Paracoccus pantotrophus: one gene and its partner. The protein of the gene in region 1 interacts with the protein of each later gene in a pairwise test. Links are inferred from orthologs where the notes say so. Each region holds a gene or a part of one and is shown on either strand. Other genes may lie near its edges.

Region 1 (3,368 bases):
ATCTGGCGAAAGAGAATTTCTTCAAGGGGTTGCCCGTCTTCTCGCTCTGGCTGGAGGATTGGCTGAACCGCCAGAAGCGCGAGCCCTTCTGCCTGGACAACCACCTGCGCCCGCAATGGGAGTTCCTGGGCAGCGAAGTCGAGACCTTCCGCTTCGAGGACGGCTTGCAGGCCCCCCTCGCCCGCATGGCGGAATGGCTGGGCGTCGCCCCGCCCGAAAGCCTGCCCCACGACCTGCGCCCCGACCCGCTGGGGATCGCCTGGGACCAGGTGGACCGGATCCGGGTGCGCGACCATTACGCCCGCGATTTCGAGACGCTGGGCTATTTCACCGACTGAACCGGGGCATCAGGCCGGGGCGCGGACCCCGGCCCCATGGCCCGCCCTAGCTGCGCAGCACGCCGCCGGTGGCCTTGCCGACCTTTTCGACGATCTTGGCGCTGACCGCCTCGATCTCGGCATCGGTCAGGGTCTTTTCCCGCGGCTGCAACCGCGCGGTGATGGCGATGGACTTCTTGCCGCCTTCCAGCCCGGTAAACTGGTCAAAAACCGTCACCCGCTCGATCAGCGCCTTGTCCGCACCCGCCGCCGCGTTCACCAGCGCCAGCGCCTCGACGCCGCCATCCACCACGAAGGCGAAGTCGCGCTCGACCGCCTGCAGGTCGGACAGCACCAGCGCCGGGCGCGAGGGCGATTTCACCTTGGGCAGCGGCACGGCGGCGATGCGAATGGTAAAGCCGACCGCCGCACCCTTGATGCCGAAATGCCGCAGCACGCGAGGGTGGATCTCGCCAAATGTCGCCAGCGCATTCGGCCCCAGCGCGATGTTCCCCGCCCGGCCCGGATGCCACCAGCCGTCCAGCTTGCGGTTGATCTGCGCCTTGGCCGGCGCGCCGATGGCCTGCAACACCGCCTCGGCATCGGCCTTGGCGTCGTAGATATCCACCTTGCGCCGCGAGGCATAGGGGTCGCGCGCCGCATTCGCCCCGACCAGGATGCCCGACAGGTGCAGGTCCTGCTCGCCCGGCTCGCCGCCGCTGAACACGGGGCCGCATTCGAACAGCGCCAGATCGGCAAAGCCGCGCGCCTGGTTGCGCGCCGCCGCCGCCAGCAGGCCCGGCAGCAGGTCGGGGCGCATATGCGTCATCTCGCTGCTGATCGGGTTCTCGATCCTGACCGCGTCGGAACCGCCACCGAACAGCGCCGCGGCCTTATGGTCGATGAAGCTGTAGGTCACGCATTCGTTGTAGCCCAGCGAGGCTGCCATGCGCCGCGCCGCCTGTTCGCGGCGCTGCAAGGGGGTCAGCACCGGCTGCGGCACGCCCGCCTGCGGGCGCGGCAGCGGCTGGCCCTGCAGCTTGGTCAGGCTGGCGATGCGCGCCACCTCCTCGACCAGGTCGGCGCTGCCCTGCACATCGGGACGCCAGCTGGGCACGAAGGCCCGGTCGCCCTCCAGCCGGAAACCCAGCGCGGTCAGCGTCGCGCGCTGTTCGGCCTCGGGGATGTCCATGCCGACCAGGCTGCTGACCCGCGCCGGTTCCAGAAGGTAGCTGCGGGTCGTGTCGGGCACCGCGCCCGCCGTCACCACCTCGGAGGCCTCGCCACCGCAAAGCTCCAGGATCATCTGCGTCGCCCGTTCCAGGCCCGGTTGGGTAAAGGCCGGATCCACGCCGCGCTCGAAACGATAGCGCGCGTCCGAGTTGATCTTCAGCGCCCGGCCCGCCGTGGCGATGGCGATGGGATCCCAATAGGCGCTTTCCAGGAAGACGTTCACCGTCTGGTCCGAGCAGCCGCTATGCTCGCCGCCCATGATGCCGGCGATGCTTTCCGGGCCGGCCTCGTCGGCGATGATCATGGTGCCGGGGGCAAAGGCATAGGTCTTGCCGTCCAGCGCCAGCAATGCCTCGCCCTCGACCGAGGCGCGCACGGTCAGGTCGCCCTTGACCTTGTCGGCATCAAAGACATGCAGCGGCCGGTTCAGGTCGAAGGTGAAGAAATTGGTGATGTCCACCAGCGTGTTGATCGGCCGCAGCCCGATGGCGGTCAGCCGCTTTTGCAGCCAGTCCGGCGACGGCCCGTTCCTGACCCCGCGGATCAGCCGGCCGCTGAAGAACGGCGCCTTCGGTGCCATCTCGGGCGCGATCGCCACCTGGATGGGCGAGGCAAAGCTGCCCGGCACGGTCACGTCCCTGACCGGCTTCAACCGGCCCAGCCCGCGCGCGGCAAGGTCGCGGGCGATGCCATGCACCCCCAGCGCATCGGGGCGGTTCGGGGTGATCTTGATCTCGATCACCGGATCGACGGCCTCGGGCCGGTTCGCGGCCAGCCAATCGACGAACCTGTCGCCCACCTCACCCGAGGGCAGCTCGATGATACCGTCATGCTCCTCCGATAGTTCCAGCTCGCGTTCCGAGGCCATCATGCCATGGCTTTCGACGCCGCGGATCTTGCCGACGCCCAGGGTCACGTCGATGCCGGGGACATAATCGCCGGGCTTGGCCAGCACCACGGTGATGCCGGCGCGGGCATTGGGGGCGCCGCAGACGATCTGCTTCTCGCCCTCGTCCGTCAACACCTTGCAGACCCGCAGCCGGTCGGCATCGGGATGCTGCTCGGCATGCAGAACCTTGGCCAGGGTGAAGGTCTTCAACTTGGCAGCCGGATCGGCCACGCCCTCGACCTCGAGGCCAAGGTCGGTCAGCGCCTCGGTGATCTCATCGAGGGAGGCTTGAGTGTCGAGATGCTCTTTGAGCCAGGAGAGGGTGAATTTCATTGCGGCGGCTCCGTCGGGTTTGCGCGACCCTTAGCGCATGGCGCGGCGGATTGGTAGGGTGGTGGAGCCGGATGCGCAGGGCCCTTGTCGCGACCCGACGACAAACTTCGCCCGTGCGCGGTCGCGGCTACGCGCAGGTTTCTTAGGGTCAGGATTCATAACCAATAGATGACGAGAGCCGCGAGGGCGATGGCTGAGAGGAACACCTTGGGGCATCGGTCATAGCGGGTCGCGACGCGCCTCCAGTCCTTGAGCCTGCCGAACATGATCTCGATGCGGTTACGCCGCTTGTATCTCCGCTTATCGTATTTGATCGGCGTCTTGCGTTTCTTCCGGCCTGGGATGCAGGCACGTATCCCCTTGTCCTGCAACGCTTCTCTGAACCAGTCAGCGTCATAGCCACGATCCCCGAGTAGCCATTTGACGTTTGGCAGACCACTCAGCAGGGCCCGAGCGCCGATATAATCGCTGACCTGTCCAGCGGTGACGAACAGGTCGATCGGTCGCCCCTGACTGTCGCAGATGGCGTGCAGCTTGGTGTTCATACCGCCTTTGGTTCGACCGATCAGGCGACCACGCCCCCCTTTTTGGCGGCC
Region 2 (3,215 bases), 700 kb from region 1 along the record:
CGTCGCATCGCGCGCCAGTGCGGGATGGTCCGGCGCGGGGTGGGGCGCCTTGTCCTCGGCCATCGTGATCTCCCTTGGTCGGCTCGTCGCATTGACCTGCCACATGCGCGGCCCCATGTCCACGGCGCGCCCAGGTCGCACCCGCCCCGCGCCAAGGTCCGGGCTTTCTTGCCATCGGTCCGAGCCGCGGATAGGGTGCGCGCCAATTCCGCCGGGGGATCTCCCGGAGAACGTCAGCACAGGGATAGACTGAATGCTCGTGACCCCCGCCTATGCCCAGGCCGCCGGAGGCGCTTCCGGCGCTGCAGGACTCGCCTCGTTCCTGCCGCTCATCCTGATCTTCGTCATCATGTATTTCCTGATGATCCGCCCGCAGCAGAAGCGCGTGAAGGAACATCGCGCCATGGTCGAGGCGCTGAAAAAGGGCGACGAGATCGTCACCCAGGGCGGGATGATCGGCAAGGTGACCTCGGTGCGCGACAACGAGCTTGAGGTCGAGATCGCTCCCGGCGTCAAGGTCCGCGTCATCCGCTCGACCGTGACCGGGCTGGTGAACCGCACCCAACCCGCCGCCGCCAACAGCTGAAGAACCGCATCCCGCCATGCTGGACATCCCATTCTGGAAGCGTCTGCTGATCCTGGGGCTCGTCGCCCTGGGTCTGCTCTATGCCATGCCGAACCTGTTCTATACCAAGGTCGAGCAGCATAACGACGCCGTCACCGCCGCCGAACGCAACGGGTTCGAATCCCAGGAAGACGCCGCCGCCCGCGCCGGTTGGCCGGACTGGCTGCCCTCGGGGCTGGTCAATCTGGGCCTCGACCTGCGCGGCGGCGCCCATCTTCTGGGCGAGGTGCATGTCCAGGATGTCTACAAGGCGCGGATGGATGCGCTTTGGCCGGAACTGCGCGACGCGCTGGCGGCGCAGCGCGACGTGGTCGGCGCCGTCCGCCGCGTCCAAGCGCCCGAGGGCCAGCTGGCGGTCGAGATCGGCAACCCCGATCAGATGGCGAAGGCGGTCGAGATCGCCCGCGGCCTGGCCGTGCCCGTCACCTCGCTGACCGGGGCGGGGCAGAGCGACCTGGCGATCTCGGCCTCGGGCAACCGGCTGACGGTGCAGCTTTCGGACGCGGAAAAGGCCGCGACCGACGACCGCACCGTGCAGCAGTCGCTGGAGATCATCCGCCGCCGCATCGACGAGGTCGGCACGCGCGAGCCGACGATCATGCGCCAGGGCAAGGACCGCATCCTGATCCAGGTGCCCGGCATCGGCTCGGCCGAGGAACTCAAGCAGTTGATCGGAACCACCGCGAAGCTGACCTTCAACCCGGTGGTCAGCCGCACCGCCGACGCCAATGCGCGTCCCGGCACCGGCAACGTGCTGCTGCCCTCGATGGACGAGCCCGGCGTCTATTATGTCATCGAGGAAAACCCGGTCGTCACCGGCGAGGAACTGACCGACGCCCGGCCCAGTTTCGACCAGAACGGCCAGCCGGCGGTGGATTTCCGCTTCGGCCCGTCGGGCGCCAAGCGATTCGGGGCCTATACTTCGGCCAATATCGGCCAGCCCTTCGCCATCGTGCTGGACAACCAGGTGATCTCGGCGCCGGTGATCCGGCAGGCGATCACCACCGGCTCGGGCCAGATCTCGGGCGCGATGAACGTGGACGAATCGACCCGGCTGGCCGTGCTGCTGCGCGCGGGCGCCCTGCCGGCGCAGATGACCTTCCTGGAGGAACGCACCATCGGCCCGGAACTGGGGCAGGATTCGATCGACGCCGGCCGGCTCAGCTCGATCATCGCCACGGTCGCCGTGGTGGCCTATATGGTCGCAAGCTACGGGTTGTTCGGCGTCTTCGCCTCGATCGCGGTGATCGTCAACGTCATCCTGATCCTGTCGGTCATGTCGATGATGGGGGCGACGCTGACCCTGCCGGGCATCGCCGGCATCGTGCTGACCGTCGGCACGGCGGTCGATGCCAACGTCATCATCTACGAACGCATCCGCGAGGAATTGCGCGCCGGCAAGCGCATCGTCAAGGCCATCGACGACGGCTTCGGCGAGGCGATGTCGGCGATCATCGACGCCAACGTCACCAGCTTCATCGCGGCCGCGGTGATGTTCTTCCTGGGCTCGGGTCCGGTCAAGGGCTTTGCGGTCACGCTGACCATCGGCCTTGTCACCTCGGTCTTCACCGCCATCTACCTGACGCGGTTGATGATCGTGTTCTGGCTGGAATGGCGCAAGCCCAAAGAACTGATCTTGTAAGGGAGCAGGACCATGGCATTTCGTCTGAAACTCGTTCCCGACAATACCAGCTTCAACTTCTTCCGCTGGCAATGGCTGACCTTCGGCGTCTCGGCCGCGGCCATGGTCGGCTCGGTCCTGCTGCTGCTGGTGATGGGGCTGAACTTCGGCATCGACTTCAAGGGCGGCACCACCATCCGCACCGAAAGCCCGACGGCCTTCGATGTCGGCGATTACCGGCAGGCGCTCAATGACCTGGACCTGGGCGACGTCTCGATCACCGAGGTCTTCGACCCGGCCTTCGGCACCACCAAGCATGTGGCGATGATCCGCATCGGCACCACGGACGAGACCGGATCGGTCACGCCCGAGCAGCTGAACGAGATCGAGGCGGCGCTGCACACCGTCGATCCGCAGGTGGTCTTTGCCGCGGTGGAATCGGTCGGGCCCAAGGTTTCGGGCGAGCTGATCAAGACTGCGCTCTATGCCGTGGGCGCGGCGACCATCGGCATCATGTTCTATATCTGGCTGCGCTTCGAATGGCAGTTCGCGCTGGGGGCGGTGATCTCGCTGATCCATGACGTGCTGCTGACGGTCGGGCTGTTCTCGCTGTTCCAGCTGCGCTTCGACCTGACCACCATCGCGGCGCTGCTGACGACGCTGGGCTTTTCGTGCAACGATACGGTCGTGGTCTTCGACCGGCTGCGCGAGAACCTGATCAAGTACAAGACGCGGCCGCTGCTCGACCTGATGAACCTGACCTGCAACGAGACGCTGTCGCGCACCATCATGACCGCCGTCACCACCGCCATCGCGCTGACCGCGATGCTGATCTTCGGCGGCGACGTGATCCGCGACTTCGTCATCGCCATGCTCTGGGGCGTGATCGTGGGCTGCTATTCGACGATCTATGTCGCCAAGAACATCGTGCTGTGGCTGGGCGTCAAGCGCGACTGGTCCAAGCCCGGT

What was found.
Region 2: the proteins of pheT (region 1) and secD interact in binary tests that used the Escherichia coli proteins (3 or more experiments, as listed by UniProt). The link is inferred for Paracoccus pantotrophus from one-to-one orthologs.

Annotation. Positions count from the first base shown.
Region 1 is NZ_CP044426.1:1,626,762-1,630,129, forward strand. Bases 79-3,130 are described here. They hold pheT (phenylalanine--tRNA ligase subunit beta), read right to left. Parts: upstream 2,773-3,130; coding sequence 385-2,772; downstream 79-384. Other genes in these bases: ESD82_RS18545 (sulfotransferase family 2 domain-containing protein), read left to right, coding at 79-338. Also shown: more of ESD82_RS18545, read left to right, coding at 1-78.
Region 2 is NZ_CP044426.1:925,701-928,915, reverse strand. The notes cover bases 36-2,934. They hold secD (protein translocase subunit SecD), read left to right. Parts: upstream 36-602; coding sequence 603-2,267; downstream 2,268-2,934. Other genes in these bases: secF (protein translocase subunit SecF), read left to right, coding at 2,280-2,934; yajC (preprotein translocase subunit YajC), read left to right, coding at 254-586. Also shown: more of secF, read left to right, coding at 2,935-3,215. UniProt on the Escherichia coli protein: Part of the Sec protein translocase complex. Interacts with the SecYEG preprotein conducting channel. SecDF uses the proton motive force (PMF) to complete protein translocation after the ATP-dependent function of SecA.